2 regions of the Corynebacterium camporealensis genome follow, and region 2 is predicted to be linked to the other one. Evidence: riboswitches for the same ligand, from Rfam matches in the RefSeq annotation. Region 2 holds a riboswitch; the other holds the start of a gene.
The links. Region 2 has a riboswitch for thiamine pyrophosphate ahead of UL81_RS01625 (ECF transporter S component). Riboswitches for the same ligand answer to the same signal wherever they lie in the genome.
Positions count from the first base shown of each region.

Region 1: it holds a riboswitch for thiamine pyrophosphate, as region 2 does, so the genes downstream of both, thiM (hydroxyethylthiazole kinase) here and UL81_RS01625 (ECF transporter S component) in region 2, are expected to answer to the same signal.

Region 1 covers NZ_CP011311.1:1,236,769-1,252,983, forward strand. The annotation lists gene UL81_RS05765 (hypothetical protein) at 1-292, opposite strand, end outside; gene UL81_RS05770 (DEAD/DEAH box helicase) at 295-1,728, opposite strand; gene gndA (NADP-dependent phosphogluconate dehydrogenase) at 1,730-3,178, opposite strand; gene UL81_RS05780 (PaaI family thioesterase) at 3,216-3,665, shown strand; gene corA (magnesium/cobalt transporter CorA) at 3,662-4,732, opposite strand; gene UL81_RS05790 (class I SAM-dependent DNA methyltransferase) at 4,805-5,407, shown strand; partial or broken gene UL81_RS05795 (bifunctional hydroxymethylpyrimidine kinase/phosphomethylpyrimidine kinase) at 5,490-7,701, opposite strand; gene thiM (hydroxyethylthiazole kinase) at 7,698-8,480, opposite strand; TPP riboswitch at 8,462-8,558, opposite strand; gene UL81_RS05810 (NAD(P)/FAD-dependent oxidoreductase) at 8,689-10,035, opposite strand; gene UL81_RS05815 (SAM-dependent methyltransferase) at 10,219-11,517, shown strand; gene UL81_RS05820 (FAD-binding and (Fe-S)-binding domain-containing protein) at 11,543-14,464, opposite strand; gene UL81_RS05825 (SRPBCC domain-containing protein) at 14,598-15,107, shown strand; gene UL81_RS05830 (hypothetical protein) at 15,656-15,838, opposite strand; gene UL81_RS05835 (YceI family protein) at 15,838-16,215, opposite strand, start outside.
Region 2 covers NZ_CP011311.1:320,870-337,084, forward strand. The annotation lists gene UL81_RS01595 (DUF2231 domain-containing protein) at 195-644, shown strand; gene rplJ (50S ribosomal protein L10) at 951-1,472, shown strand; gene rplL (50S ribosomal protein L7/L12) at 1,558-1,944, shown strand; gene UL81_RS01610 (DUF3068 domain-containing protein) at 2,323-3,339, shown strand; gene rpoB (DNA-directed RNA polymerase subunit beta) at 3,692-7,186, shown strand; gene UL81_RS01620 (DNA-directed RNA polymerase subunit beta') at 7,303-11,304, shown strand; TPP riboswitch at 11,378-11,492, shown strand; gene UL81_RS01625 (ECF transporter S component) at 11,486-12,112, shown strand; gene UL81_RS01630 (ABC transporter ATP-binding protein) at 12,113-13,510, shown strand; gene UL81_RS01635 (energy-coupling factor transporter transmembrane component T family protein) at 13,503-14,273, shown strand; gene UL81_RS01640 (nucleoside/nucleotide kinase family protein) at 14,270-14,836, shown strand; gene UL81_RS01645 (dihydrodipicolinate synthase family protein) at 14,885-15,802, opposite strand; gene UL81_RS01650 (ABC transporter ATP-binding protein) at 15,845-16,215, opposite strand, start outside.

The DNA.
Region 1 (16,215 bases), 920 kb from region 2:
GGAAGGAATCCCCGCGACGTGGCCACAGCGTGTCCAGGTTGACTGTCACACCGTCGTTAGTCCGGGTGTAGTCGCGCCACTGCTCATGCGGTGGGTTACCTTCGAGGGCCACCCCGATACCCGGATGCCATTTGCGCAAGTGCGAGGGGCGAACCGGGTAGTAGGAGAACAGAAAGTCGTGGACTGGATGGTAGCTGCCGGGATGGCGGAATCGCTGCAGGCGGTCTTCCGCACGTGCTTCGTGAGCGGCCTGCTTTTCCTGCCAGATCTGCTCCGAATAAATCTCCGTCAACGCTATCGTCCTTGTCGCTTCCTTCGAGTCGAAGAGTTCTTCTTACCTTGGCCCTGTCGTGGATGATCTTGCCCGGCACCACGATAACGGGACTTCCTTTTCGGCTTACCCCAGGGGCTCTGTTTCGCATCCTTGGCGTTGTTACGGCCGCGCGAATTCGAGCTTCGATTGCCCTGCTTGCCCTTGCCCTGCGCGGCTTCGCCACGCTTGGTGCGCTGGCTTTGCTGTGCTGCGCCGGGCGGAGGCAGGGTAGTGCCCGCAGGTTTACGGGCACCGGTGAGCTGCGCCAGTTGTGGGGAACGCTCCGGGGTGTCCATGTCGCTTAAGTCGAGCTCGGCGGCGTCGACGCCAGCTTTGTTTAATAGCTTGGCTACTTCGTCGCGTTGCTCGTTCATGCATAGTGTGACTACCTTGCCTGTGGCACCACCGCGGGCAGTACGGCCAGCGCGGTGCAGGTAGGCCTTGTGCTCAGCTGGGGGATCGACGTGGACGACGAGGTCAACGTCGGCGATGTCGATGCCGCGTGCAGCGATATCGGTGGCCACGAGAACTGGGATGGAGCCGTCGCGGAAACCATCGATAGCTGCGGTGCGCGAGCCTTGTCCCTTATCGCCATGCAATGGGTAAGCGTTGATGCCGACACGGCGCAGCTTCTTAGCTTGGCGATCCACGCCGTGTTTGGTGCGCATGAACATGATCGTCTTGCCTTCGCGTGCGCCGATGCGCAGCACCACGGCGTTGCGCTGCTCGCGCTTCCCAACGAAGACCAGGTGGTGACTCATCGTGTCCACGGATGCTTCCGCCGGGGCGGTGGAGTGCGTGACTGGGTTATGGAGGAACTCCTTGACCAGCTTTTGCACCTCACCATCCAAGGTGGCAGAAAAGAGCAGTCGCTGACCATCCTGTGGGGTAGCGCGCAGGAGCTTGCGCACCTGTGGCAAAAAGCCCATGTCCGCCATCTGATCGGCTTCATCCAAAGTGGTAATGCGGACTTCATCCAGGGTTAAGTGACCTTGGTTGATGAGGTCTTGTGCACGACCCGGGGTGGCCACCAGGAGGTCGACGGGCCTAGCCAGCGAGCGGATGTGGCGGTTGATGTTCACGCCACCGACGACAGAAAGCACGCGCAAGCCCATGGCGTTGGCAGGTTCGTCGAGGCGCTCGTGAATCTGCGTGGCAAGTTCGCGGGTAGGTGCAAGCACTAGACCGCGGGGATGACCGGGGCGCGAGGCGCCGGCCTCGGCCAGCCGGGTAATCATCGGCAGGCCAAAGGTAAAAGTCTTGCCCGAACCAGTCGGGCCGCGCCCTAAGACATCCTTTCCCGCCACCGCATCTGGGATAGCTGCGGCTTGGATGGGGAAAGGTTCAGTGATGCCCTGTTGGGCGAGGACCTGCACGATGTCACGTGGCAGGCCCAGGGAAGAAAAGTCGGTCATACTAGCTTTCAGTCTGGCTGCGGTCGCCGGACCACTCGATGTGGAAGGTGCCCTCGCGGTCGGTGCGCTTGAAGGTGTGCGCGCCGAAGAAGTCACGCTGGCCCTGAATCAGAGCAGCCGGCAGGCGCTTGGCACGCAGGCTGTCGTAGTAGGACAGGGAAGAAGCAAAGACCGGAACCGGCAGACCCAGCTGGGTGGCCTTGACGACCACACGACGCCACGGGGCGATGAGGTCTTCCAGCTCAGACTTGAAGTACGGATCCAGAATCAGTGCTGGCAGATCCGGGTTGGTGTCGTAGGCCTCGCGGATACGATCCAGGAACTTCGCACGGATGATGCAGCCGCCACGCCAGATGGTGGCCAGGTCGCGTGGGTCGACTTCCCAGCCGTATTCCTTGGAACCGGCCTTGATTTCATCAAAGCCCTGAGAGTACGCAATCAGCTTGGATGCGTAGAGGGCACGGCGGACGTCCTCGATGAACTCGTCCTTGGAGATATCCGCGTCCGTGTCAACGCCAGCAGGCAGCTGACCTTCCTGAGCAGCAGCGCGCTGGTCAGTGGAGGAGGAGAGTGCACGGGCAAAGACGGCCTCGGCAATAGCGGTGATCGGCACGCCCAGATCCAGACCGTTAATCGCGGTCCAGCGGCCGGTGCCCTTCTGGCCGGCTTCGTCGACGATGACATCGACAAGTGGTGCGCCCGTATCCGGGTCGGTCTGAGCCAGGACCTCAGCGGTGATTTCAATGAGGTAGGAATCCAGGTCGCCGGAGTTCCACTCGCGGAAGACCTCCGCGATTTCCGCTGGCTCCATACCCGCGCCGTAGCGCAGCAGCTGGTAAGCCTCGCCGATGACCTGCATGTCGGCGTACTCGATGCCGTTGTGGACCATCTTCACGAAGTGGCCAGCACCATCCGGACCGATGTGGGTGACACACGGGGTGCCGTCAACGTTGGCCGCAATGGACTCCAGAATTGGGCCCAGGGTTTCCCAGGACTCAGCCGGGCCACCAGGCATGATGGATGGGCCATTCAGTGCGCCTTCTTCGCCACCGGAGATACCAGCACCGACGAAGTGACGGCCGCAGGCTGCGACCTCCTTTTCACGACGCATGGTGTCGGTGTAGAGCGCGTTGCCACCATCGATGATGATGTCGCCTTCATCCATGGCCTCAGCCAGCTGGTCAATCACAGCATCGGTAGCCTTGCCAGCCTGCACCATGATGATCGCCTTGCGGGGGCGCTCCAGGGAAGCAACGAAGTCTTCGACCGTCTCGGCGGGCAGGAAGTTTCCTTCCTCACCGTGATCGGCAATAAGAGCCTGGGTCTTTTCCGGGCTACGGTTGTACACAGCAACAGTGTTGCCATTGCGAGCAAAGTTACGGGCCAGGTTCGAGCCCATCACGGCTAGTCCAACTACGCCAATCTGCGCGAGATCTGTCTTTTCAGTCATGGCAACCATCTTAGAACACGCACTATGGTTGTCTCCTATGAAACATTTGCAGGTTTTAGAAGAGATGCTCGCCCGCGCCCGGAAAGCCCCTCTGAGTGAAGAAGATCTCGCCGAATTAGAAAAGCACAACATGGGTTTGGGCAAGACCCTCGGCATGCGTTTTACCTACCTGGGGCCGAAGGAAGCCCGCTTGGTCGCGCCGGTTACTCCGGACACGCACCAGCCTTGGGGCGTGGCTAACGGTGGATTTTATGCATCCTTGGCCGAGTCCGTTGCTTCGATTGCCAGCGTGGTCGCCGGCGGTAAGCCTGCAGTGGGCGTGAATAACTCCACGGACTTCATCAAGTCCACCAGCGAAGGCGAAGTAGAGGCCGTGGCCACCCCGATTCAGCTGGGTCGTCGTACCCACCTGTGGAACATCGACATCACCCAGGGTGAGACCCTTTTGGCACGCAGTACGCTGCGCACCATGCTTCTCGATGCCTAAAGCCAGTCGTTCTTGCGGAACCAGATAAACAGACCCGTCACCACGCCGACCATGATGAGAATCGCCATCGGGTAGCCAAGCGTCCAGTGCAGCTCCGGCATGCGGTCAAAGTTCATGCCGTAGATACCTGCTACCAGGGTGGGTGCTGCCCACATGCCAACGACTGCAGAAATGGTGCGCATGTCAGAGTTTTGCTGCATGGTCACCTTGGCCACGGAGGCATCGATAAGCGAGGTTAGGCGCTCATCGAAGTTGGCCACCTGGTCTTTAACGACCAGCTCGTGGTCGTGGACGTCACGCAGGTAAGAACGAATCTGTTTGGAGATGAGATCCTTGTGGTCGGAAATCATGTGCTTGAGCGCGACCGACAACGGGTTAATCGCGTGCTTCATCTCCAAGATCTCACGCTTGAAGGTGTAAATACGGTCGATGTTGAACTTCTGTCGTGGGGTGAAGACTTCTTCTTCAATTTCATCGACCTCATCGGAAATAAGCTGGGCAATTTCCGAGTAACGGTCGACCATCATATCCAGAATCTTCCAGGCCATCGCCACTGGACCCAGCTCGACTAGGTCCTGCTCACCATCGACCACGTAGGCCAGGTTCGGCAGCTTCGCACCGTGGCGGACGGTAATGAGGAAGTCTGCGCCCATAATCATCTGCACCTCACCAGTGGAGATGATCTGGCGCTTATCTAGCACCTCATCGTGGTCACGGTAATTGACCGAGCGAGCCACCATGAACAACTGGTCGTCGTAACGCTCCAGCTTAGGGCGCTGGTGTGCTTGGACTGCGTCTTCGACGATCAGTTCGTGAATATTAAACTCCGAGGCCACCTTCGTCATCTGGGATTCCAAAGGCTCATGCAAACCCACCCACACAAAGCCGCGGCCGTATTCTTTCACCGCGTCTTGTGCCGAATGCGGGGTGTATTCGCCCGGCAGGGCTTCACCGTCGACGAAGACGCGGCAGTGCTCAATTGCGCGTTCAGCAGGCACCGCAAGCCGCGACGGGGTCGAGTTTTCGCCCTTTTTGCGCGGCCTAAATGGAGAGGGTACGACAGCCATGCGAGTGTGCCTCCTTCGGAGTTTTCGGTAGCGGGTAAAGCCTACACTGCGCAAGAGCTTATAATTGAGCGCATGCCCACCTGGAAAGAAGTTACGAGCGCAAACCCGGAGCATTCGCACAACTTTGCACGAAAGTGGAAGGTCTTAGAAGCCCAGGGTAAAGACATCCACGGCGAAGCACGGCTTGTCGATGCCATGGTGGAACGCAATTCCCGCATCCTTGACGCCGGCTGCGGTACCGGCCGCTTAGGCGGCGAACTCCTTCGCCGGGGCCACGAGGTCGTCGGCGTCGATGTGGATCCGATTCTTATCCAGCACGCCGAAGCCGATCACCCAGAAGGCACCTGGGAAGTAGGCGATCTATCCGAAGACACCATTCCGGGCGAGAACTTCGACCTCGCCGTTGCTGCCGGTAACGTCATGGGCTTTCTCGCCGTCGAAGGTCGCACCGCCGCGCTGCGCAACATCTTCGACAGCCTGCACCCCGGCGGCCGCTTTGTTACCGGCTTCGGCGAAGGCCGCGGCTGGGAATTCGACGACTTCATGCAGATGGCCAAGGAGGTCGGCTTTCGCGTCGACTTTAAGTTCTCCTCCTGGGACCTGAAGGTCTTCCACCCGAACTCGACCTTCCTCGTCGCCGTCTTATCGAAGCCCGGCTCCTCGCTCTTGGATTAGCGTCAGCGGGCTTACGCCCGCTAACAAAGGCTTCAGCCTTTAGTCTTTCGTCCCCGCGCCGTCGCTTTACCGACGACGCGCGTTAACGACGATGCGCTTGGTCGAAGAATTCGACCTCGTAGAACGCAGCTTGGGCGTAGGCCTGCTCAGCACGACGGCGGGTTTCTGGGCTAGCGTCGGCCAGTGCGCGCTCTGCGATGTCTAGTACACGACGGGTGTCATCCAGGAAGTCCTGGCCGCCGTACATGTCCAGCCATTCCTCGAAGGGGTGGCCCGGGTGGTTTTGCTCAAACAGGTGCAGGCCGACTTCGGCGTAGAGCCAGTAGCAGGGGAGAACCGCACCAATGCCGACGACATAGTCATCAGTGTGCGTGGTAGCACTCAGGAAGTCCGTATATGCGCGGGTAACACGCGAGGGCAAAATCGCTGCAGTGTCAGACTCAACGTGTGAACCACGAGAGTCATCGTTAAGCTCAGTGCGGTGCAGGTCAGCTTCGACGCTGATGCACTCCGCAGCACCCTGTGCCCAGTGCAGCTGATCCTTTTGGTTACGGGCCATGCCAGCCAGACGTGCCAGGGACTTGGAGTACAGGTCCAAGTAGAAGGAATCCTGCTGCAGGTAGAAACGGAAGTCCTCGCGATTAAGCGTTCCTTGACCCAACTGCTGGATGAAGCTTAAGTCCTGGATGTCAGCGAAGTACTGTGCACCAACGTCCCACATGCGCTGGGTGTGCGGACCAGGAGCTTCTAGCTTCGGTGCAGGTAGTTCGCTGGTCTCTGCCTCCGCGGAGATATTCCTCGACGCGGCGACGCCGTCGTTGTTCTCATCGGTAACGACAGCGACGGGGAAGAGCTCCGCACCGCCTTGCAGACGACGGCTGCGGTGGAAGTGGTCGACTGGGCCGTTGCCCTTGCCGACGTGAAGTGCATCGGCATTCGCGATGGCTTCGTGCAGCCAATTAGTCGACCAGGTCAGTGCACGCTCCAGGTCATCGCCAGCGCCCAGACGGGTGGCAAGGGCTGAGGACAACGAACATCCTGTGCCGTGGGTGTTGTTGGTGTCGACGCGGGGGCTGGGAACGCGGAAAGGTTCTTGGTTCGGGCGCACGACCGCGTTATCGGCGATGTCGCTGCGCAAGTGACCGCCTTTTACGATGATGGCGGTGTTGTGCTTGTCGGCCCAGGCCTGGGCTTGTTCGATAGCCACGTCGAAGTCGTCGGCTTCATCGTTTTGGGTGAGAACGGCAAGCTCTTTCAGGTTGGGTGTAATGACCGTGGCGTGTTGGCAAAGCTCACGCACAGCATCTTCGGCTTCAGCGTCGAGCAGGCGATCATTGGACGAGGCCACCATGACGGGATCGAGGACGACTGGGACGTCGCCGAAGCGGGGGAGGTATTCGCGTACAACGTCGGCGATGGCGGTGTTGGAGAGCATGCCGATTTTCACTGCGTCGACGTCAACATCGTCGAGGACGGCATCGAGCTGCTCGCGCAGGAACTCCACGGGTGGCAGATGGATGCTGCGCACGCCTTGAGTGTTTTGGGCAACCAGAGCGGTGACCACGCTCATGCCGAAACCATCGGCAGCGGCAATGGCTTTCAGGTCTGCTTGGATACCGGCGCCACCGGTGGGGTCAGTACCGGCAATCGAGAGAACACGTGCGGGTTGCTGGGTCTTAGCCACGGTAGGCCTCCTTGAGTTCGCGTGCGGCAGCAGCAGGGTCGTCGGCTGCCATGATGTCGCTGACCACGCAGATTCCTGCGAAGTCAGTCTGGGTGAAATCAGCTGCGTTGTGGCCTTTAATGCCACCGATAGCTACTGGAGTAGTGCCGACCTCGCGTGCATGAGTGGCTAGCTTGGCAGCAGCCTCCACGCCCATTCCTTCGGGGGCGTCGGCTTTGGTGGCAGTCGAAAAGACAGGTCCAATACCGACCACGTCAGCACTCGCAGCGGCCTTGATTTCTTCTGGTGTAGATGCGGATACGCCGAGCAGCTGGTCAGGTCCGAGGAGCTCGCGGGCCTTTTCCATGGCCATATCGGATTGGCCCACATGGGCATGGCAGCCAAGGCGTGCGGCGACCTCGACGCGGTCGTTGATAAACAGCGGGATATCGCCGAGCTGGTCGAGAAGTTCGCGTCCCATGGCTTCGATCTCTTCGTCGCTGGCGGTCTTGTCGCGCAGCTGCACGACGGTCACGCCACCCTCGACGGCTTTGAGCACTGTGGGAACGACGTTGTCGCGACCACCAGCTAAGTCTGGGTCGGTAATGAGATAAAGCGAGTAGTCAATCACTTGATGGTCACCTCGTTTGCGATAGCAGCACCGTCTAGTTCATAGAGCGCATCCAACCAGGCCACGGCGAAAGAGCCAGGGGCGCTAGCGCTGCGGACGGCGACGCTGCCCGCAGCAGAGGCGTGTGCGTGTGCGGTAGCTACTGCGACGAATGGGTCGTCGTAGGCACCCAGGTAGGCCGCGCACAGAGCACCAAGCGCACAACCGGTGCCGGTGACTTTCTGCAGCAGGGGATGCCCGCCTTCAATGAGCACGTGTTGGTTGGCATCCACGATGAGGTCCTTCGGGCCCGATACACCGACAACAGCGCCAGTTTTCTTGGCTAGTTCTTGAGCGGCAGCCAGTGCATCGTTGACGTTGGCAGTGGATTCGGTACCGCGGCCGCCGGCGCCACCATTGAGCGCGATGATTTCCGAGGCATTACCGCGAATGGCTGCCGGGTGCTGTTGGACGACCTCGCGGGCAAAGTCGCTGCGGAGTTTCGGTCCACCCATGGCCACCGGGTCGAGCACCCATGGCGTGTGGCCCTGTGCACCGGCGATGGCAGCACGCATACCGCCGTATTGCTCAGTGGAGGGGGTTCCGATGTTGATCAGCACACCATGGGCGATCTGGGCGAACTCTTCTGATTCTTCTGGAGTATCCAACATCGCTGGGCTAGCGCCCGCGGCCAATAGTGCATTGGCGGTGAAGTTGGTGACGACCTTGTTGGTCAAGCATTGTACGAGCGGTTCTACCTTCTGAAGGCAGGCATGCGCATCAGCAAAATCCACAACAATTCCTTCGCTAGTTCTAACTGAGAGCAGGTTCAATGGGTATTTCTCAGCCCCGCTGGCGGGGCACCCCATGTTGTATAAGTCCCGAGGCTAGCAATCATTCGTCGACTATCGCAGCAACTTTTTACTCGCGTACCCCCGAAGGTGTGAAAACAGCAAGAAGACCACCTGCATGTTGCAGATGGTCTTCGTTCAGACGGCGCTTAGGGGATTACTCGCCCTGCTTCTTGCCGATGATGTTGCGTGCGTGGCGCTGCTGCTGGGTGATTTCCAGGTTGCCGCGGTTGCGGGAAACCAGGTTGGTCAGCCAGTTGACGGTCACAGCCAGGCGGGAGCGCAGGCCGGTGACGTAGGTGAAGTGCAGTGCCATCCACATGACCCATGCCGGGAAGCCGGTGATTTCGGTCTTGCCCAGCTTCACGACGGCCTTGAAGCGGGAGATGATCGCCATGGAGCCCTTGTCGAAGTAGTCGAATGCCTCGTTCTCGTCGGCAGTCGACTCCTCGTCGACCTTGGCCTCAATCAGCTTGGCAGCGTGGCCACCGGTCTGAATTGCGACCTGTGCCAGACCCGGCAAGCGGTCCAGACCCATCATGTCGCCGATGACGTAGACGTTGTCGTAGTTGCCAACGGTCAGGTCCTTGTTGACCGGAACGCGACCAGCGCGGTCAGCCTCGACACCAGCCTGCTCAGCAATGGACTTGCCCAGCGGGGAAGCAGCCACACCAGCGGACCAGATCTTGGTTGCGCCCTCGATGGTGACGTTTTCTTCGGTCTTCATGTTCTTGTAGGTCACGGCGTCCTCGGTGACGTCGGTAACCATAGCGTTCAGGCGAACGATAACGCCCTGCTTTTCCAGAGCACGCTTTGCCTTGCGGCCCAGACGCTTGCCGAACGGCGGCAGAACCTGCGGAGCACCGTCCAGCAGGTAAATCTTGGCAGCCATCGGGGAGTAGTGGTTGTAGAGATCCGCCAGGGTGCGGTGAGCCATCTCCACGATCTGGCCGGTCAGCTCCACACCGGTCGGGCCAGCACCAACGATGATGAAGGTCAGCAGGCGCTCGCGCTCCTCCGGGTCATCGGTAAGCTCTGCTTCTTCGAAGGCAGAAACGATGCGGGAGCGTAGCTCGAGTGCGTCATCCAGGGTCTTCATGCCCGGTGCGAACTCAGCGAAGTGATCGTTGCCGAAGTAGGACTGGCCGGAACCAGCAGCGACAATGATGGAGTCATAAGCGAAGGTACGGGAGTACTCGCCCAGCTCCGCGGTCACGGTCTGTGCCTTGATATCAACGTCGGTGACTTCGCCGTTGACGAAGTTGACGTTGTCCTGATGGCGCAGCAGCTGACGGGTAGACGGTGCGATCTCACCGGAGGAGATCATGCCGGTTGCTACCTGGTACAGCATCGGCTGGAACAGGTGGTGGTTCTTCTTATCGATCAGGGTGACATCAACGTCAGCGCCCTTGAGCTGCTTAACAGCATTCAGGCCGCCGAATCCGGCGCCGATAATGACCACATGGTGGCGATCATCGCTCGGACGGTACGGGGTGTTAGTCATGTTGAGGGATACCTTCCTAAGAAAGTCAATTCAGAGTACTGATTCAGTCTAGTCGCTAGAAACCGTACACGCATACGTTATACCCAGTTACTTTTGGGTTCTCCGGCCAGTCGGCATCTTCCACGCCACCACGCGAATTAGAGTGGTATGAAGATCTGTCATCGGAAGGAGACATCGAAGAATATGGCGCGCGATCCTTATCCGCATCTGCGATCTGTAGATGCCGAGGCCTGGCCCGGGGTCGCCCGTGTTCCCGAAGGCACGCTGCTCAAAGCCATGGCCCGTCGTGCCGAGGCCAACTTCGCCCGTGCCTGCCACCGCGCCGGCATTGAACTCGACTGCGAGGATCCGGATCTGCGCATCCAATACGATGCGTTGTTCCTACGCATTGCTGATTCTGGCTGGTTGGGACTGGCGGAATCCTATATGGCAGGAGAGTGGTCCACCCCGGATTCTTCCCGCTTGGTCCAGGTGTTGCAGAAGCTTATCGATGTCGGCTACGCCCCGCGTGCCAAGCGGCTTAAGCCGAGTGCTTCCTTGCCGGGTGAGCTTCCTGTCGATCTGGTGCGCCTGTATTCCGGCGATGGGTTAAGCCACAGCGGCGGTATTTTTGCCTCCGGTGTGCCGACGACTGTTCGCGAATCTGTCGAAAGCTATTCCACCGGCCGCGGTGAGCCAAAGACCCACTTCGTCGACTACACCTCAGTCAGTGAACCAGGTGAGGTCACCCGCGATGACTTAGCCGATGCGCAGCGCCGTGCTGCCGGCTGGCTTCTCGATGCCGCCGGCGTCAACCACGGCACACATCTGTTGGTCTACCCAGCTAACGGTTTGCAGGCCGCCATCCAAGCCACCCAGCGGCGTGCGACTGTCGATATCCTCACCAGCGATTCCGAGCAATACTCCGACCTGGAAGAAACCTTGGTGCTGGAAGGCGCGGAGGATTCCACGCACGTCGCACTCGTCGACGATCCTGTTCCCGGACCTTCTCAGTGGCGCGGTCGATACGATGCGATCATCAGCATCGACAAGCTGGAAACAACCTCCGGTTCGGAGCGCCGCGCCTTCGTAGGCCTGCTCGATCGTTTGCTCAGCAACGGTGGGCGAGCGGTATTCCAAAGCTTGGTGGCCACCGAGAACCTAAGCTCCGCTGCCCGCGATGCCACCGATGTCCTGCGCGCCTACGTCTGGCCGGGTCTGGACTATCCGACGACGAAGGATGTGCACTCGGTCATCGATAAGCACTCCAGCCTGCGAGTCATCGCCGAGACCCACTTCGGTGCCCACTACGCAGCATCAATTAAGCAGCAGCGTTCCTTCTTCGACGGGCACCTGCGTGAAGCAGCCGCAGCCGGTTTCGACCAAGTCTTCCGCCGACTGTGGACCTTCCAATTCGCACTGCGCGAAGCACTGCTCAACGCGGAGATGGTGGATGCCGTGACCTTTACCGCCACCCACCGCAACCGCGGCGGTCGCCGTTAAGGCGACCTTAAGGAGCAATGCCTCCTTAAGGCGTCAGCACCGGTCGGGATGCGCGCTCCAGCAGCACCGCAATGGAGTCATACGCACGCCCGGTAATCATCTCCAGGCCCATCTCACAGGTGCGGTTGTCAGAGACGAATGCATCGTAGTTGCCGGCTTCGATGCCTGCGCGCTCTTCACGCGTTGCCGATTCCAGCAGCTCCGGGTGCAACATCGCGCGGTCACCAGCGGTACCACAGCAGGCAGCACCGTCTGGCACGGACGCATCACCGCAGTAGTTGGCCAGCTCCACGAGCTTGGCACTTAAGCCCATGTGCTCAGTCGAGCAGGTTGGGTGCACGGCAATCCGGCCAAGGCTTTCGACGATCGGCAGGTGCTCGATGACCTCACGGTCAATCCAATCCACGATGTCGAGGATTTCAATCGACTTCAGCTTCGCCTGGTCCTCAGCAGAAAGCACCTCTTCGATGCCATCGAGCAGGCCGTGGGTACAGCTAGCTGCGTCAATAATGACTGGCAAAGTACCTTCTTCCGACCAACGCCACAGGTCAGCACAGATTTTCTCTGCCTGATACTTGTAGCCTTCCTGATAACCCTTCGACGACCACGGAGTACCACAGCAGGTACCAGCGACGTCCTCAGGAATCCACACCGGGCAACCAGCACGACGACCCAACTCGACTACGGCATGCGGCAGGTCGACCGTGTCATCAGCTGCACCATGCGGGCGACCAAAGATGCGGTTGATACACGCAGGGAAGTAGACCGCTGCTGCGCCCTCCCGAGTGGTTTCTGGCAGGGCAGTGGCAGCCTGCGGCAGTGGGCCTGGAATCGTCGGTAACAAATCAGGACTAAAGACGTTACGAGCCAGGTTGGCACCGAGCTGCGCTGGCTTGTGGCCGACCTTGTTGGCGGAGATAACACCAGCACGCGCCAGCTTTTCGACGACCTTCCACTTCTCAGCAGTCTGCAGCGCGACCTTACCGGCTTGCGGGGTGACCTGCTGGGCACGCAGCTGCTTCATGACTTTGCCGGTATCAATACTGATTGGGCAGGGGATAGAGCAGGTGCCATCAGCGGCACACATGTCGATGCCGTCGTACTGGAATTCCTTGTTCAGCTGCTTGAGCACAGCAGAACCTTCCGGTTGACGTGCCATCTCACGGCGTACCGCGATGCGTTCACGCGGGGTCAAAGTGATGTGGCGGGAAGGGCACACAGCTTCACAGAAACCACACTCAACACACTGGTTGATGGTGTCTTCGACCTTCGGGAAGGTCTTGAAGTTGCGCATGTGCACCTGCTTATCGCGGGTGAGCTTCACATTCGGTGCCAGGATGCCATCCGGATCCAGCATGTCCTTGACTTCCCAGAACAGCTCGAAGACGTGGCTGCCCCATTCGTGTTCGACGAAAGGTGCCATGTTCACACCCGTGCCGTGCTCGGCCTTGAGCGAGCCGGCATACTTATCGATGACCAGCACGCTTAGCTCATCAAGGAAGTCAGAGTAGTTCTGCTTTTCTTCCTCATCATCCAGCTTCGGGGTGAGGAAGAAGTGCAGGTTACCGAAAGCAGCGTGTCCCATCACGGATTCTGGGTAGCCGTACTTGGCCTGCAGGTCCATCAGATCTGCGGCGGCAGGACCGACTTCAGCAGGAGGGAAGCAGACATCTTCGGTGATGTAGCTAGCACCTTCTGGGCGGTCCGCACCCAGCAGGCCGTACAGGCCATTGCGCAGCTGCCACGCACCGCGCATGCCTTCTGGGGAGGTCTCAAACTCGAGTGGGCGAACCAGCTCGGCATCCTTGAGGACATCCTTGAGGCGAGCAATGGCATCGTCAAGCTCTGCTTCATCGCGACCGCCGACCTCAACCAGCAGGGCACAGGTATCGTCATCGATATCGCGCCAGGACTGCGGGGCGTGGTCGTAATGGTCTGCCGAACGACGCATCACTGGTGCCACCAGCAACTCGCAGGCTTCTGCGCCCGCTTCCATAATCGGGTGCACGAAGTTCGCCGCATCGCGCAGATTGTGCAGCTCCACCCAGGTCGTTGCCTTCACCTTGGGCAGGGGAACAGCGGCAATCTCCGACTCGACAATCGCACCAAAAATGCCTTCCGAGCCAATGAGCAGGCGCTTGAGGATCTGTACTGGCTCATCTTCATCCAAGAAAGCATCCAAGCGCAGACCATTGGTATTGCGGATGGAGAACTTCTTACGCAGGAACTCCACCGTTTCCGTATCTGCACGCAGACGGTCACGGAACTCAATCAAGCGTGCGTGAAGTTCTGGTTCTTGCTTCTGGAATGCCGCATCACCGTGCTTAGTATCGACCACGGTGCCCGAAGGCAGGACGAAAACCAGTTCCTTAATGCAGTGGTAGCTGTCGCGCTCGAGCGCACAACGCATACCGCCGGAGTTATCCGCTAGGACACCGCCGATGGTGCACACCGAGGTCGATCCTGGATCCGGGCCCAGCATGTAGTTGTAACGGCCCAATACTGCCTGCGCATCACCCAAAATCGTGCCTGGACGCGACCATAGGGTAGCGCCCTCATCGCGGATTTCCATACCACCGAAATGGGTTTGGACATCGACCAAAATATCGTCCGAGGTCGCCTGACCACACAGGGACGTACCCGCGGCACGGAAGGTCATGTGCCGACCATTTTCTCGGCAGTAGCGCATAATCTTCGCCAGATCACTAGCGCTTCGTGGGGAGACCACAATCTGCGGCACGGAGCGGTAGGCACCTGCATCAGCGGCCCAGCGCACCAGGTCGGTAAGGCGACCATGCACATTGTCCGCACCGACAATGGTTTCCATATCCTGGATGAGCTCAGCAGGAGAGCCATTCGCACGGCTTTCTGGCACAGCATCCGATTGGGCAACAGCACCTTCTGGACGCTGGATTCTCTGTGGGTTAGGAGTCAAAAGCTTACGCATGATTTTAAATGTAGGATAGAATCTATTGCGCGACAGTCTTTTTCCTTTAATGTCTATTTTCACCCGCCCTGTTTAGGGGGAGAAGTACCCCTCAACTGCACAAATAGTGCTCCAAGCAGGTAACGTCAGGGCAATGGAGCACAGTGAACCAGTTGAGGAATTTGAGCCAACCGGCGAAGTTGTCAGGGGAGATAACGGCCCGGAAATCATCATTGTTCGTTCCTTCCCGCAGTCTGCTGAGTTGGTCTGGGATTACCTCACCGGCCGCGACGACTTTGAGCGGTGGTACGGACGGTGGAAGCGCATCAATGAAACCACGTATCACTTGGAAACCTGGGATGGTAAAGACAGCGCGGATGCGGTCGCCGTGGAAGCAGAGAAGCCAAAATATCTGCACTTAAACGTCAAGACCGAATCCGGCCGTGAATCTGAGCTGAAAGTCTTTTTCGAACCGGAAGCAGATGGCGGCTGCGATATGGAGTTCCATCATCAGTTCCACAACGATGAAGAAGCCATCGCCGAACTCGGCCCACGGTGGGAGTTCCTCTTAGACCGCCTCATGCTCGTGCTGGCAGGCGACGACGTCAACAGCGTCGTACTCGATAACTACCTGCCACACCAAAAAGAGCATTACCAACTCTAGACAACAGGGCAGCCACACCCACACATACTCAGCACCAGGGTGGTGCAGCCCCAGATCTAAAATGACATAATGTACATTATCGGACAATAACGTTAAATATCCTGGACAACGGCATGCTCCATAATTACCGCTCCGTACTCATTCCGCTTTTCCACTTTTAGAGCTTTGAAGCTGAATGCTGTTGACACATGCTCCAGCCACACATCCACCGACCGCGAGGCGCAGCAACTTCCATCGGCGACTTCATCGCAGACTGCACCGCGCGCACTCCGCACACTCAATACTGAGCGCCACGCGCTTGCACGCGCTTTACGATGCAGCCCTCGACTTCAGTTACGCACAACTTCTACACGCCAGGCAGAGTCCATCACAACGGCTGAGTCACTTCGGTCACTTCAGTTAATTGACGGCAGATAGCTCGTTTTCCGGTTCGTGGCCAACATGGGCGTTTTAGGGCTCTACTCCAGGCTTCTCTACCTATATGAGTACACCCCGTTTAACGTCACTGTTACGTTAAACGGGGTCTTTCCTAGTGCTTGATTACTGCTTTAGCCTTCGCGGCCTAAGGCCCGATTACGGTACGCGGTAAACATCTGCCAGATGGTCAGGCCGATGAACAACAGCGTCATAACGGTCAGGATGCCCATGGACTGCCAGACGGCGAAGATGGTAAATCCGATGAGGACGACCAATCGAAACCACAGGATCGGAATGACGTGGCTAGAAAGCATTAGTTCTTCTCCAGGAACAGGCGGATGTCTACGTAGCCGTGTTCATCGATTTCAGCGGCGATGAGTTCTGGAGACTCCACGCCGTAGTCGAGACGGTTGATCGGGACGTTGCCGCCGATAACGACATTCTCACCAGTGCGCAGAACATCGAATTCCTGGACGATCTCGTTGGTCTCACCCTTGATGGTCAAATCACCGGTGAGCTCCACGGTGCCCATGGTGCCATCGTCAGGCACTGCGGAAAGATCAGCTGGCTCAGTGAGCTTGAAGGTAGCTTCTGGGAACTTATCGGTCTCAAAAAGCTTGGCCTTCATGTTCTGGTCACGAACCTGCTTGTCGGTGCTCAGCTCGGTCATGTTGACGGTTACTTCAGCGTC
Region 2 (16,215 bases):
AAAAAGCCAATTTTGGGGTGGACAAATGCCCGCAATGAGCTGGCAAATAACCCAGGTTGGCTGGGTGGGGATCACTAGTTTCTTGGACACTAGCCGTTAGGTTGCTGTGAGGATGGAAAAAGACCAGGTCGGGTGGTGATTAGGCAAGGATGTACTTCGTTTAACAGCGCAAATGCGAGGCGCATACTTCAAGAATGTTCACAACGATTGCTGGCATTCCAGCCCACCCCATGTTCGTCCACTTCGCAGTTGCCTTTGCTCCAGTAGCTGCCCTTCTCATCATCTGGTGGGCACTGCGCTCCACCTCCCGGGGCTTCCAGATCCTCACCGCAGTCAGTGGCGTCATCGGCTTCATTGCCACCATTGTCTCCCGCAGTAGTGGCGAGGAGCTGTTGGCGATGCAAGGGCTCAGTGAGTCCAGCCCGGGTCCGCTGGCCGACCACTTGCTCTATGCCAACTTCATGCTCGGCGGCGAGCTGGTCATGCTCGGTGCTTTCTTTGGCGACATGCTGCTGCGCAGGTTCGTCGATAACCGTGCACTGTGCATCATCTTGCGAGTACTCGGCGTGATTGGCGCACTGGTGGTCATCGTATTTACGGTGCTCACCGGCCATGCTGGTGCCGTACAAGCTTGGAGTAACTAAGTTGCTCGGCAAGCGTTTTGGCGTATGTGGAAGTGCAGTGTAGGGTAACTAGCGAAGTTTGAACGGTCAGCCCGGCTGGCCGAGCTCAAGTTTCACCGAAGACCGTCGGTCATTCAGGTCAACGCCTGAATCGAAGGTCCCCGTAATGGGGCGGCCCACGCAGGAGACGCTTGTTGCACCTTAATCTTTGAAAAGATTTGTGCGCCTCGTGCTCTTGCACGGGGCTTTTGTTGTTTGCGCATCGTGGATGCCAAGACAAGCCCCGCGGAATCATTTAGAGATGTTTTGGAAGGAGGCGAGAATCACATGGCAAACCCAAAGAACACTGCAGACCTTGCAGCACTGAAGGAAAAGCTGGCTGACGCCAACTCTGTCGTTCTGACCGAGTACCGTGGCCTGACTGTTGCTCAGCTGCAGGAACTGCGTAACGAGCTGGGTTTCGATGTTGATTACTCCGTCGCCAAGAACACCCTCTTCAAGATCGCTGCCGCGGAAGCTGGCATCGAAGGTCTTGACGAGCAGCTGACTGGCCCGACCGCAATTGCGTTCATCAAGGGCGAGGCAGTGGATGCAGCAAAGGTCATCAAGAAGTTCGCTGATGACAATGACGCATTCGTCGTCAAGGGTGGCTACATGGACGGCGGCGCACTGACCGCTGAACAGGTTGAAGCCATCGCCAAGCTGGACAACCGCGAGACCACTCTCGCGAAGCTGGCTGGTGCCATGAAGGGTTCTATGGCAAAGGCTGCGGCTGTATTCAACGCCCCTGCTACCAAGATGGTCCGCACCGCTGTTGCGCTGCAGGACAAGAAGGAAGCAGAAGCTTAATTTCGCGTAAACCCAGACGGGTTGCGCCCACACACAAACCAACAACTTGGAACCGCAAAGGTTCCGCACAGAAAGGATGGCCATCATGGCTAAGCTCACCAAGGACGAGCTCATTGAAGCTTTCAAGGAAATGACCCTCATCGAGCTCTCTGAGTTCGTTAAGGAATTCGAAGAGGTCTTCGACGTTGAGGCTGCTGCTCCGGTTGCTGCCGTTGCTGCTGGCGCTCCGGCTGAGGGCGGCGCTGCTGAGGAAGAGAAGACCGAGTTCGACGTCGTTCTGACCGACGCTGGCGCTAAGAAGATCGGCGTCATCAAGGCTGTCCGCGAGATCGTCTCCGGCCTGGGTCTGAAGGAAGCTAAGGAACTGGTTGAGTCCGCTCCTAAGGCTATCGTCGAGGGCGCATCCAAGGATGACGCTGAGGCTGCTAAGACCAAGCTGGAAGAGGCTGGCGCTTCCGTCGAGCTCAAGTAATTTCACTTGGACTTCAAATCCCGCTCACCGTTTCGGTGCAGCGGGATTTTCCCGTTTTCGGGTTCGAATGTACATGTCTGATGTAGCAGACATATTCATCCAATGGTCTCGGGGATTAGGTGTGGGGTTCTGGAGTCATTTTGGCGCTGATTCGGCCGAATTTTGGCTTCGATTCGGTGGGGTAGTCGGGTTGTATGAGTGGGCATCGATAAGCATGGTGCGTTAGTGCTGGTCAGAGTGATGTCTTCTGGTCGGAGTGGTGTGGGTTTCCAGGTGTGGGGATGTGCAGGAGGGGTGTGAGCTGCGGCCGTAACACTGCAGTACGCGCGGGGCGGTGGCTGCAGGTTTGGAAGGATTCGGGCTGTAGAATAAGGCCTCATGTTGCCCAAGTCCCGTATTTTCTCTGTGCTCCTGCTCGGCCTCGGTGTTGCCTTGGTGGCTGCAGGTATCGTGGCGCCGGCTTTTCTGAACTACAACGCGCGTATGCCGTTGGATTTGGAGAAGTCGACGTGGACGCTGCACGACGAGTCGGGGCACGCGCGCATTTTGAGTGAGGAAGGTGAGGAGCCTTATGAGGGCCCGCTGACTTATCAGCTGCACATGGATGTCCAGAATCCGGCGGATGAGGACAATGCGACTATTCGTGTGGGTGAGTCGACGATGCGCGGACAGGGCGAGGGACTGGAGGATTTGGCTTCGGCAAAGGTGTGGACCTATTCCATGGATCGTCTGACCGGTGAGGCGGTCACGCCGGCGAATTTGAGCCACACGATTGCCAGCCCGAGCGATGAAGTCCCGATTGAGGGCTACTGGATGAAGTTCCCGGCCGATGCCGAGCAGACCACGTACCCGGTCTTTGACCCGACGCTGCGCCAGGCGCGCGATGCGGTCTTCCAGGAAGAAATGGACATCGAGGGCCGTACGGTCTACCGCTACCACCAGGAAATTGAGCCGGTGAACGTGGCGACGTTGTACTCCGCGCTGGGTACGACGACGCAGCTGGAAGGCGAAGAAGAAGGCGAGACCGAGCAGGGCTATCTGTACCACTCGGGCACGCGTGACTACTTCGTGGACCAGGAGACCGGCATGATTGTCGGTCTAGAGGTCGCGATTGATGATTACTACGGTGACCGGGCGGGCGTCGGAAAGGAGCGTGCTTTCGTCTTTGAGGGTGCCACCAGTGAGGAAGAGCGCGCGGAGCTGCTGGCGCAGGCCGATGAATTCCACAATCCAGTAGCGGCAAATATTGCACGCTGGGTCGCGATTATCGTCGGCGCCATCCTGATTCTGATTGGTTTGCTGGGTGCATTTGGAGCTTTTGGTGGCAAGAAGTCCCAGGGTAAGCGCCCTAAGGGCTCCCATCGTAAGGGAAATAGTGTGCCTGTGAGCAAATAGGCACGCGTCCACTTGCGGAATATCGCGAGGATGATGGTAGGCTGCCCTTGGAACAAAGCGCTGGGGAAGCGCTTTGCGGAACCACGTAGATGATTCCCCCGAAATGCGCTGCAACACCAGGGGTGGGTTGCGCGCACCTTTACATGCCAGCTGGTTTAGTATAGGCTGTTTCTTTGCGCTGGAATCTGGATCTTCGGTGCACATTTAGCCTTTCGAGTAGGTGATGGCAAAACCTCACTTGACAAGGTGATTTTGTGCTTTCTGAACCCAGGTATTCCACAGCAGACCGAATGCTAAAATTACCAGCGGTTTTGCGCCTCGTCGGCCAGGGCGAGGAAGCAATCCGCGTGAGGTGCTGGAAGGACCCATCTTGGCAGTCTCCCGCCAGACCAAGTCAGTGGCCAATATCCCTGGAGCCCCGAAGCGATACTCGTTCGCGAAGATTAGCGAGCCTATCGCTCTACCGGGCCTCCTCGATCTACAACTTGACTCTTTTTCGTGGCTCGTCGGCACGCCGGAGTGGCGTGAAAAGCAGCAGGCCGAGCGCGGCGAAGACGCGCGCGTAACCAGCGGCCTCGAGGACATCCTCGAAGAGCTGTCGCCGATTCAGGACTACTCGGGCAACATGTCATTGTCCCTGTCCGAGCCGCGCTTTGAGCCGACCAAGAACACGGTCGACGAGTGCAAGGAAAAGGACATTAACTACTCCGCGCCGTTGTACGTGACGGCGGAGTTCATTAACAACGACACCAAGGAGATTAAGTCCCAGACCGTCTTCATTGGCGATTTCCCGCTGATGACGGACAAGGGCACGTTCATCGTGAACGGCACCGAGCGTGTCGTCGTGTCCCAGCTGGTGCGCTCCCCGGGTGTGTACTTCGACCAGACCATCGACAAGTCCACGGAGCGCCCGCTGCACTCCGTGAAGGTGATTCCGTCGCGTGGTGCATGGTTGGAGTTTGACGTCGATAAGCGCGACACCGTGGGTGTCCGTATCGACCGCAAGCGTCGTCAGCCAGTGACCGTGCTGCTGAAGGCACTGGGCTGGTCCGAGGAGAAGATCCGTGAGCGTTTCGGCTTCTCCGAGCTGATGATGTCCACCCTGGAGTCCGACGGTGTGTCGAACACCGACGAGGCACTGCTGGAGATTTACCGCAAGCAGCGCCCAGGCGAGCAGCCGACCCGCGAGCTCGCACAGTCCCTGCTGGACAACTCCTTCTTCCGCGCAAAGCGCTACGACCTGGCTAAGGTCGGCCGTTACAAGGTCAACCGCAAGCTGGGCCTGGGCGGCGATCACGATGGTCTGATGACCCTGACCGAGGAAGACATTGCCGTCACCCTCGAGTACCTGGTGCGTCTGCACGTCGGTGAGCGCGAGATGCAGGCTCCGAACGGTGAGACCATTTCCATCAACACCGACGACATCGACCACTTCGGTAACCGTCGTCTGCGCACCGTGGGCGAGCTGATCCAGAACCAGGTGCGCGTCGGCCTGTCCCGCATGGAGCGCGTGGTTCGTGAGCGCATGACCACTCAGGACGCTGAGTCGATTACCCCGACCTCCCTGATTAACGTGCGCCCGGTTTCTGCTGCCATCCGCGAGTTCTTCGGTACCTCGCAGCTGTCGCAGTTTATGGACCACAACAACTCCCTGTCGGGCCTGACCCACAAGCGCCGCCTGTCCGCGCTGGGCCCGGGTGGTCTGACCCGTGACCGCGCCGGCATTGAGGTCCGCGACGTTCACGCTTCCCACTACGGCCGTATGTGCCCGATTGAGACCCCTGAGGGTCCGAACATTGGCCTGATCGGCTCCCTGGCCTCCTACGCACGCGTGAACTCCTTCGGCTTCATCGAGACCCCGTACCGCAAGGTTGTCGACGGTAAGGTCACCGACCAGGTCGAGTACCTGACCGCTGATGAAGAGGATCGCTTCGCAATTGCGCAGGCTGAGGTCGAGCAGGACGCTGAGGGCAACATCATCGGCGACCGCATCGAGGTCCGTCTGAAGGACGGCGACATCGGCGTGACCGAGGCTTCCGGCGTGGACTACGTCGACGTCTCCCCGCGCCAGATGGTCTCTGTGGCAACCGCCATGATTCCGTTCCTGGAGCACGACGATGCTAACCGTGCACTGATGGGTGCCAACATGCAGCGTCAGGCTGTCCCGCTGGTTCGCTCCGAGGCTCCTTTCGTGGGCACCGGTATGGAGCAGCGCGCTGCTTACGACGCAGGCGACCTGGTCATCACCCCGAAGGCTGGTGTCGTGGAAAACGTCACCGCTGACCTCATCACCATCATGGACGACGAGGGCCAGCGCGATACCTACATGCTGCGCAAGTTCGAGCGCACCAACCAGGGCACCAACTACAACCAGACCCCACTGGTGTCCATTGGTGACCGTGTTGAAGCAGGCCAGGTGCTTGCCGATGGCCCGGGTACCCACAACGGCGAAATGTCGCTGGGCCGCAACCTGCTGGTTGCGTTCATGCCGTGGGAAGGCCACAACTACGAGGACGCCATCATCCTCAACCAGCGCATTGTGGAAGAGGACATTCTGACCTCTGTCCACATCGAGGAGCACGAGATTGATGCTCGTGACACCAAGCTGGGCCCGGAGGAGATCACCCGCGAGATCCCGAACGTCTCCGAAGATGTCCTGTCTGACCTGGATGAGCGCGGCATCGTGCGCATCGGTGCAGATGTTCGCCCGGGCGACATCCTGGTCGGTAAGGTCACCCCGAAGGGCGAGACCGAGCTGACTCCGGAAGAGCGCCTGCTGCGCGCCATCTTTGGTGAGAAGGCTCGCGAGGTCCGCGATACCTCCATGAAGGTTCCGCACGGTGAGGTCGGCAAGGTCATTGGCGTTGCCCGCTTCTCCCGCGAGGAAGACGACGATCTGGCACCTGGTGTCAACGAGATGATTCGTGTCTACGTTGCCCAGAAACGCAAGATCCAGGACGGCGACAAGCTGGCAGGTCGCCACGGCAACAAGGGTGTTGTCGGCAAGATCCTGCCGCCTGAGGACATGCCGTTCATGGAGGATGGCACCCCGGTCGACATCATCTTGAACACCCACGGTGTGCCGCGTCGTATGAACATCGGCCAGGTGCTCGAGGTTCACCTTGGCTGGCTGGCTCACGCTGGCTGGAAGGTCGACGTGGACGATCCGGCTAACGAAGAGCTGCTCAAGACCCTGCCGGAAGAGCTTTACGATGTCCCAGCGGACTCGCTGACCGCCACCCCGGTCTTCGACGGTGCCTCCAACGAAGAGGTCGGCCGCCTGCTGGCTTCCTCCCGCCCGAACCGCGACGGCGACGTGCTGGTCGACGGCGACGGCAAGGCAAAGCTTTTCGATGGTCGCTCCGGCGAGCCGTACATGTACCCAGTTTCGGTTGGCTACATGTACATGCTGAAGCTGCACCACCTGGTCGACGAGAAGATTCACGCCCGTTCCACCGGCCCTTACTCCATGATTACCCAGCAGCCGCTGGGTGGTAAGGCCCAGTTCGGTGGCCAGCGCTTCGGCGAGATGGAGGTGTGGGCAATGCAGGCTTACGGCGCTGCCTACACCCTGCAGGAGCTGCTGACCATCAAGTCCGATGACGTGGTTGGTCGTGTGAAGGTCTACGAGGCAATCGTCAAGGGCGACAACATCCCGGATCCGGGCATTCCGGAGTCCTTCAAGGTGTTGCTCAAGGAGCTGCAGTCGCTGTGCCTGAACGTGGAGGTTCTCTCCACCGACGGCACTCCGATGGAGCTGTCCGGTTCCGATGAGGACGACATGGACAGCCCGTCGCTGGGCATTAACCTGTCCCGCGACGAGGGTTCCTCGGCTGACATCGCCTAGTACCGCGAAATGACATTTCGGTCCCCGCCGGCCCTACCGGCTGGCGGCGGGCGTTAACCGTATAAATCTTAAAAGCCATCAATTCCTCGTATTCGAGGATGAAAGGGAGAATTTACGTGTTCGACGTAAACCTCTTCGACGAGCTCCGCATCGGTCTGGCCACCGCCGACGACATTCGTCGTTGGTCCAAGGGCGAAGTCAAAAAGCCAGAGACCATCAACTACCGCACGCTCAAGCCGGAGAAGGACGGCCTGTTCTGCGAGCGCATCTTCGGTCCTACCCGCGACTGGGAGTGCTCCTGCGGTAAGTACAAGCGTGTGCGTTACAAGGGCATCATCTGTGAGCGCTGTGGCGTCGAGGTGACCAAGTCCAAGGTGCGCCGTGAGCGCATGGGCCACATTGAACTGGCCGCTCCGGTAACCCACATCTGGTACTTCAAGGGCGTTCCGTCCCGCCTGGGCTACCTGCTGGATCTCGCTCCGAAGGATCTGGAGCGCATCATCTACTTCGCAGCCAACATCATCACCTCTGTGGATGAAGAGGCTCGCCACCAGGACCAGTCCACTCTGGAAGCAGAAATGCTGCTGGAGAAGAAGGACGTAGAAGACGACACCGAGGCAGAAATTGCTGAGCGTGCCGCCAAGCTGGAAGAAGATCTGGCTGAGCTGGAGGCTGAAGGCGCCAAGGCTGATGCTCGTAAGAAGATCAAGAACGCTGCTGAAAAGGAAATGCAGCACATCCGTGAGCGCGGCGAGCGCGAGGTCGCACGCCTGGATGAGATCTGGAATACCTTCATCAAGCTGGCTCCGAAGCAGATGATCATCGACGAGACCATCTACGACGAGCTGGTCGACCGCTACGAGGATTACTTCACCGGCGGCATGGGTGCTGAGGCTATCCAGACCCTGATCCGTAACTTCGATCTCGAGGCAGAGGCTGAGTCCCTGCGCGAGGTCATCAACAACGGCAAGGGCCAGAAGAAGATGCGTGCGCTGAAGCGCCTGAAGGTTGTTGCAGCCTTCCTGCGCTCCGGCAACGACCCGGCAGGCATGGTTCTGGACGCAATCCCGGTGATCCCGCCGGAGCTGCGCCCGATGGTTCAGCTTGACGGTGGCCGCTTCGCTACCTCCGACCTGAACGATCTTTACCGTCGTGTGATTAACCGCAACAACCGTCTGAAGCGCATGATCGACCTGGGTGCACCAGAGATCATCGTGAACAACGAGAAGCGCATGCTGCAGGAGTCTGTGGACGCGCTCTTCGACAACGGTCGTCGCGGCCGCCCGGTCACCGGTCCGGGCAACCGTCCGCTGAAGTCCCTGTCTGACCTGCTGAAGGGTAAGCAGGGCCGCTTCCGCCAGAACCTGCTGGGTAAGCGTGTGGACTACTCCGGCCGTTCGGTTATTATTGTCGGTCCGCAGCTGAAGCTGCATGAGTGTGGTCTGCCGAAGCTGATGGCTCTCGAGCTGTTTAAGCCGTTCGTCATGAAGCGCCTGGTCGAAAACGACTACGCACAGAACATCAAGTCCGCGAAGCGCATGGTGGAGCGTCAGCGCTCCGAGGTGTGGGACGTTCTGGAAGAGGCCATTGCTGAGCACCCAGTGATGCTCAACCGTGCACCTACCCTGCACCGTCTGGGTATCCAGGCCTTCGAGCCGAAGCTGGTCGAGGGTAAGGCTATTCAGCTGCACCCGCTGGCTTGTGAGGCGTTCAACGCTGACTTCGACGGCGACCAGATGGCAGTTCACCTGCCGCTGTCCGCTGAGGCTCAGGCTGAGGCCCGCGTGCTGATGCTGGCTTCCAACAACATTCTGTCCCCGGCTTCCGGTAAGCCGCTGGCCATGCCGCGTCTGGATATGGTCACCGGTCTGTACTACCTGACCATGGACAAGTCCGAGGACGAGATCGGTGGCGAGGGTCGCTACCGCGAGGCCGACGAGAACGGTCCGGCACAGGGTGTGTACTCCTCCTACGCCGAGGCCATCATGGCTCGCGACCGCGGTGTGCTCGGCCTGCAGGCTCCGATCAAGGTCCGCATCTCCCACCTGCGCCCGCCGGCAGAGATCGAAAACGAGCTCTTCCCGGATGGCTGGAACAAGGGCGATGCCTGGCTGGCAGAGACCACCCTGGGTCGCATCATGTTCAACGATCTGCTGCCGTGGAACTACCCGTACCTCGAGGGCGTCATGGTCCGTAAGGGCGGCGTGGCTAACTCGGTACTGCTGGGCGATGTCATTAACGACCTTGCAGCCAAGTACCCGATGATCACTGTGGCTCAGGTCCTGGACAAGATGAAGGACGCTGGCTTCTACTGGGCAACCCGTTCCGGCGTGACGATTACCATGTCCGACGTGCTGGTTCTGCCGAACAAGACCGAGGTGCTCGAGTCCTACGAGAAGGAAGCAGAGCGCATCGAGCGCAAGTACTGGGAGCAGGGTGCTCTGACCGAGCGCGAGCGCTACGACCGTCTGGTTGAGCTGTGGAAGGATGCAACCGACACCGTGGGTAACGCGGTCGAGGATATGTACCCGGACGACAACCCAATTCCGATGATCGTGAAGTCCGGTGCTGCCGGTAACATGCGTCAGATCTGGACCCTGGCCGGTATGAAGGGCATGGTGGTGAACTCGCACGGCGATTACATCACCCGTCCGATTAAGACCTCCTTCCGTGAAGGCCTGTCCGTGCTGGAGTACTTCAACAACTCCCACGGTTCCCGTAAGGGCCTGGCCGATACCGCACTGCGTACCGCCGACTCGGGTTACCTCACCCGTCGTCTGGTGGACGTGGCCCAGGACGTCATCGTCCGCGAAGAGGACTGTGGCACCCGCCAGGGCGTGCGCGTCCCGATCGGCGAGGCTCCGGCTGTCGAAGGCGGCAAGGCTACCCTGCACGAGCTGTGGGAGACCTCCGCTTCCGGCCGCGTCATCGCTTCCGACGTCAAGGACGACGAGGGCAACGTCATCGCCGCTGCTGGCGAGGACCTCACCGAGGAACTCACCGACAAGCTGCTGGACGCTGGCGTTACCGACCTGAAGGTCCGTTCCGTACTGACTTGCCAGACCCCGGCTGGTGTCTGCGCTAAGTGCTACGGCAAGTCCATGGCTTCTGGTCAGCTGGTCGACATCGGCGAGGCAGTCGGCATCGTCGCTGCACAGTCGATTGGTGAGCCGGGTACCCAGCTGACCATGCGTACCTTCCACCAGGGTGGTGTCGGTGGCGACATTACTGGTGGTCTGCCGCGTGTTCAGGAGCTGTTTGAGGCTCGTAACCCGAAGAACCGCGCACCGATCGCTTCTGTCGACGGCACCGTGTCCCTGTCCGACGAGGGCAACTTCTGGACCCTGACCATCCACCCGGATGACGGCTCCGACGATGTTGTCTACGAGAAGCTGTCGAAGCGTCAGGGCCTGGCTCAGGTCCGCCGCCCGATGGAGTCCAACCCAGAGGCCATGATCGAGCGCTCCCTGCGCGATGGTGACCACGTGGAGACCGGCGAGCGCCTCATGCGCGGTGCTGCCGACCCGCACGATGTGCTGGAGGTGCTGGGCCGCCGTGGCGTCGAAAAGCACCTGATCGACGAAGTGCAGGCCGTGTACCGCACCCAGGGTGTGGCCATCCACGACAAGCACATCGAGATCATCATCCGCCAGATGCTGCGTCGCGGTACCGTCATCGATGCAGGTTCCACTGAGTTCCTGCCGGGTACCCTGGTTGACCTTTCTGAGGCCAAGCAGATCAACGCCGCACAGGTTGCCGAAGGTGGCGAGCCGGCTCAGCTGCGCTCGGAGATCATGGGTATTACCAAGGCCTCCCTGGCTACCGAGTCCTGGCTGTCCGCAGCCTCCTTCCAGGAGACCACGCGTGTGCTTACCGACGCGGCTATCAACAAGCGCTCCGATAAGCTCATCGGTCTGAAGGAGAACGTGATTATCGGTAAGTTGATCCCGGCTGGTACCGGTATCTCTCGTTACCGCAACATCTCCGTCAAGCCGACCGAGGCCGCACGCAACGCTGCGTACTCCATCCCGACTTACGGCGATTCCATCTACGGCGATGACGGCTTTGCCGAGTTCACCGGCGCCTCCGTCCCGCTGGATGAGGACTTCCCGTTCTAAAGCGGTAAACGCGAAAATCCCCGTTCTGGCCCTGTTAAGGGGTATAGAACGGGGATTTTGCTATGCTGAAGCGGCAATCTAACGGGTGCTCCCGCGCTGGGGGCTGAGACTACAGACGAGACCGCCTGTAGAACCGTCGAACCTGATCCGGGTAATACCGGCGATAGGAAGGATAGAAATTTTGGGTACCTCTGTATCTTCATCCCCTGCCACCGCTTCTGTTAAACCGCAGCGCACGCTGTCGTGGCGCGTCATCGACATCGTGGTGGCCTCCGTGTTGGGCGTGGCCTGCGGCCTGCTGTTCCTGGTTTGGAATTCTGTTGGCTACGCATGGTTCCTCGCCATGGATTCGCTCACCCCTGGCTTTGGTGGCATTGCTACTGGTGGCTGGCTCATTGCCGGTGTCATTGGTGGCCTTGTCATCCGCAAGCCGGGTGCGGCCATCTACGTCGAAACGCTTGCAGCATCTGTCTCGGCAGCACTCGGCTCGCAGTGGGGCATCGGCACGCTTTACTCCGGTCTGGCCCAGGGGCTAGGCGCGGAAATCATTTTCGCGATTTTCCTCTACAAGCGTTTCAACCTTGGTGTTGCTGCACTCGCCGGGTTGGGTGCGGGCGTAGGTGCCTTCATCCTCGAGCTGTTTACCTCCGGCAACCTGGCACGCTCCCTGGAGTTCAACATCTACTACCTCATCGCGACCTCGATTTCGGGTATCGTCATCGCCGGCATCGTAGGCTACTTCCTGGTCCAAGCTTTGGCACGCACCGGCGTGCTGGATCGCTTCGCGGTAGGCCGGGAGGCACGTTAAGTGGCGGCCACGGGCATTCGCGCCCGGGGTTATGGTTGGAAGCACGCAAGCCGCAGCACTGCTGCGCTGCAGGACATTGATTTCGATATTCAGCCCGGTGAACGGGTGCTGCTGTGCGGCGATTCTGGTTCTGGCAAATCGACGCTGGTCTCCGCTATTGCAGGAGTTCTCGGCGGCGACGATGAAGGCCAGCAGTCCGGAAGCATCATGCTTTATGATGCCTACGGCGACACCCAGCAACCCGGCCGCGACGTCCCCGTCGGCTTGGTCCTCCAAGACCCCGACTCGCAGGTTGTCTACGGTCGTGTCGGCGACGACGTTGCTTTTGGTTGCGAGAACCTCGGCATCGAACGCGACGAGATCTGGCGCCGCGTCCACCACGCTGTGGACCTTGTTGGCCTCGAGGTAGGACTGGACCACCCCACGGACCGGCTGTCTGGTGGCCAGAAACAGCGCCTGGCACTTGCCGGTGTTATCGCCATGGGCGCAGGCGTGCTGCTTCTCGATGAACCCACCGCCAACCTCGACCCCGCGGGAGCTGCGTCTGTCATCGACGCTGTCGACCGCATCGTCGCTGACACCGGCGCGACACTCATCGTCGTCGAGCATAACGCGCAGCCCTGGGAGCACGTCCTCGACCGCGCCCTTTGTCTGGAACAGGGCACCATCGTCAGCGAAGGCCCCGTCGCCGATGTCCTCGCGACCCGTCCCGTGCCGCAGTTACCGTCGGCGCGAAAAGACATTGGAAACGGACACCAGACTCCGGCTCTTGCGTCTCAGGACCTATTGACCCGTTGGGGACCACCACGAAACTATGTGTTGCCGCGCGGTGCCTCGACGGTGATTACTGGGCCGAATGGCGTGGGCAAGTCCACATGGTTGATGACCATGGGTGGTTTGCTTAAACCACGCAAGGGAAAGGTGCAGGTAGCAGCTGATATTCGCGGGTCGGTCAAGGGTGCGCCCCATCAATGGTCGTCGAAGGATTTGGCCACCCGCATTGGCTTTGTCTTTCAAAATCCGGAGCACAGTTTCATTGCGCGCAACGTGCGCGAGGAAATGGAGATTGGTGCCCGGGTGATGGGCGTGGATGAGGAGCACGCGGGCATCGATAGGCTTTTGGCTTCGATGCGCTTAGAACACGTCGCTGACGCTAATCCTTTTACCTTGTCGGGTGGGGAGAAGCGCCGATTGTCTGTCGCCGCGGCACTTGTCGCCACCCCGGAGGTGTTGCTTCTCGATGAACCCACCTACGGCCAGGACCCGGAAACCTTTGCCGAGTTGGTGCGTCTGTTGCGCGAGCTTGCCGATTCTGGCACCACCATCGCCTCGGTGACCCACGACCCGCAATTTATCGCAGCACTGGGGGACTACCGCGTGGAGGTGTCCAATGGCTAACACGCGAGTAAACCTCTTAGCCGGCGTAAACCCGGTAACGCGCATTTTCGCGATGGCCGTCTTTGCCACACCGCTGCTGCTATCGGTCGACTGGGTGTCAGCAGCGGTCGCTTTGGTCATTGTGGCGGTGTTCGCGCCGCTGGTGGGTGCCGCGGACTTGTTGCGCCGGGGTTGGTTCCTCTTCGTCCTGGCGGCGCTATCGGGTGTGTCGATGTTGCTCTACGGAGACCCGGGTGGAGAAATCTACTTCTCCTGGTGGGCAATCACGATTAGTGAGAACTCCGTCGAGCTAGCCATTGCGATTACCCTGCGTGTGCTCGCCGTTGCGCTGCCGATGATTGTGCTGGCACGCGATATGGAGGCAACGGAGATCGGCGATGCGCTGTGCCAGATTCTGCGCTTACCGCCGCGATTCGTACTGGGTGCCGTTGCAGCGGTGCGCATGTTTGCGATGCTCCAAAACGACTGGGAAACGCTTTCGCTAGCCCGTAGGGCACGCGGCCTGGCGGATGAGGGACGCATCAAACGCTTAGCGACGATGGCCTTTGCCCTCCTGGTTCTCGCCCTACGGCGCGGCGGAAAACTAGCCACCGCAATGGAAGCTCGTGGCTTTGCGCGCGTTGGGACGCGCCAGCGAACGTGGGCTCGATCATCGACACTTGTGCGCAAGGACTACCTAGTTATGGTGGTAGTGGTGGGACTCGCAGCCGTGCCGGTGGTAGTTTCGGTGGTTACTGATTCCTGGAGATTCTTTGGATTATGACTGTAGATAGTGATTTAGACCGCCTACTTAATGACATTGAAAGGGCCGTCGCTTCGCGAAAACGGCCCATGCAACCGGTAACCGTATTAATTGACGGACCGTCTGGTGCGGGCAAGACGCTCGCAGCCAGTGTTTTAGCTGAAAGAACGGGGTGGCGCGTAGTTCACCTCGATGAGTTTTATCCTGGCTGGTATGGCTTGCAAGAAGGCTCCCGCATGGTGCACGAGCAAGTGCTGCGCGGGATGAACCCCGGTTACTGGCGGTGGAACTGGGAAGCTGGTGCCCCTGGCGACTGGGCCAGCCTCGATGTGCGTGACAGCCTCGTCGTCGAGGGCGTGGGCACCGTCACCGACGACAACATCGAAGCCGCCAAGGAACGCGGCGCAGTGATCACCGTAAAAATCGACGGCCCGCGCGATGAACGCCGCGCCCGCGCCATCAAGCGCGACCCCGACTACGACGAGTGGTTTGAGACCTGGGAAGAGCAGGAGAAAGAATACTTCGACACCCTCGCCGTCGATGCAGAATTTGTGTGGAAATGGGACGAAGACCCAGCCACGTAAATATGTGACCGGGCCTTCGGGTCCTGTCGCTGATGAATACTGAGCTAGTTAGAGCAGTTCATTGGCTTTAAGAACCTGTCGTACAGCCTCAGTTTCTTGTGCATTAAGCGCAGTAACTGGGGCTGGCATCGTATTGGACTCAAAGACACCGAGCAGCTGCAGGGCAGTCTTGAAGCCGCCTACGCCGCAACCGAAGCCGGCGACAGATGTTGCCAGGCGTGCGACCAACATGAGGTCGGCCAGTCGGTCTTGTTCCTCGCGGACGGTATCCCAGTCGCCAGCCTGGAAGGCAGCCCATTGGCGTACGTAAGCGTGCGGGTCGACGTTGCCGAGACCTGGCACGCAGCCATCGGCACCTGCCAGGTAGGCGCCATCGACAACAACTTCATGGCCGGTAAATAGCGCTAGCGGATGACCGGCTGCGCGATTAGCCAGCACGAGGTTGCGGAAGGACACATCGTCGCCCGAGGAGTCCTTCACACCAGCGAGAACGCCTTCGCTACCCAAGCGCACCAGCATCTCTACTGGCAACTTGGTGTGCACGCAGACGGGAATGTCGTAGGCGAAGACGGGTAGTTCACTGGCTTCGTGGATGGCACGGAAGTGGTTTTCGACCTGTGCCATTCCACCTAATGCGTAGAAGGGAGCGGTAACCACGACGCCATCAGCGCCGTAGCGTTCTGCAACCTTGACCTGCTCAATCACGCGAGCCGTCTGGGTATCGATGCAACCAACCAGCACGGGTAGACGACCATCGACGACGTCCATGGTCTCGGAGATGATCTGTTCGCGCTCGGTATTGGTGGCAAATGCACCTTCGCCGGAGGAACCGAGGATGAAAAGGCCGTGCACGCCGGCATCGATAAGCCGCTGCAGGTTCTTGGCGTATGACTCTGAATCCAGAGTGCCGTCAGGGTGACGGGCAATGACGACGGGTGGGACAACTCCCTGGGTAGGGATAGACATGCTCATCCTTTCCAGATGACGAGCGTTGACACGCTCACAGTTTTAAAGATTTGGGTGCAACAGGGATGGAGCAGCACCCAACAGCTTGCGGGTGTAGTCGTCCTTTGGGTTGGCAAAGACTTCAGCAGCTGGACCATCTTCGCGGACTTCGCCCTTGTACATCACGGTGATGCGGTCGGAGATGTAGCGCACCGTTTGGATGTCGTGGGAGATAAAGACCATCGACAGCCCCAGCTTCGCTTTGAGCTCGGTCAGCAGATTCAGAATCTGCGCGCGCACAGAGACATCGAGTGCCGAGGTTGGCTCATCGGCGATGATGACATCGGGTTTGAGAGCGAGAGCACGGGCGATAGCGACGCGCTGGCGCTGGCCACCAGAAAGCTGGCCCGGCAGGGCATCGAGTGCGGAGGTAG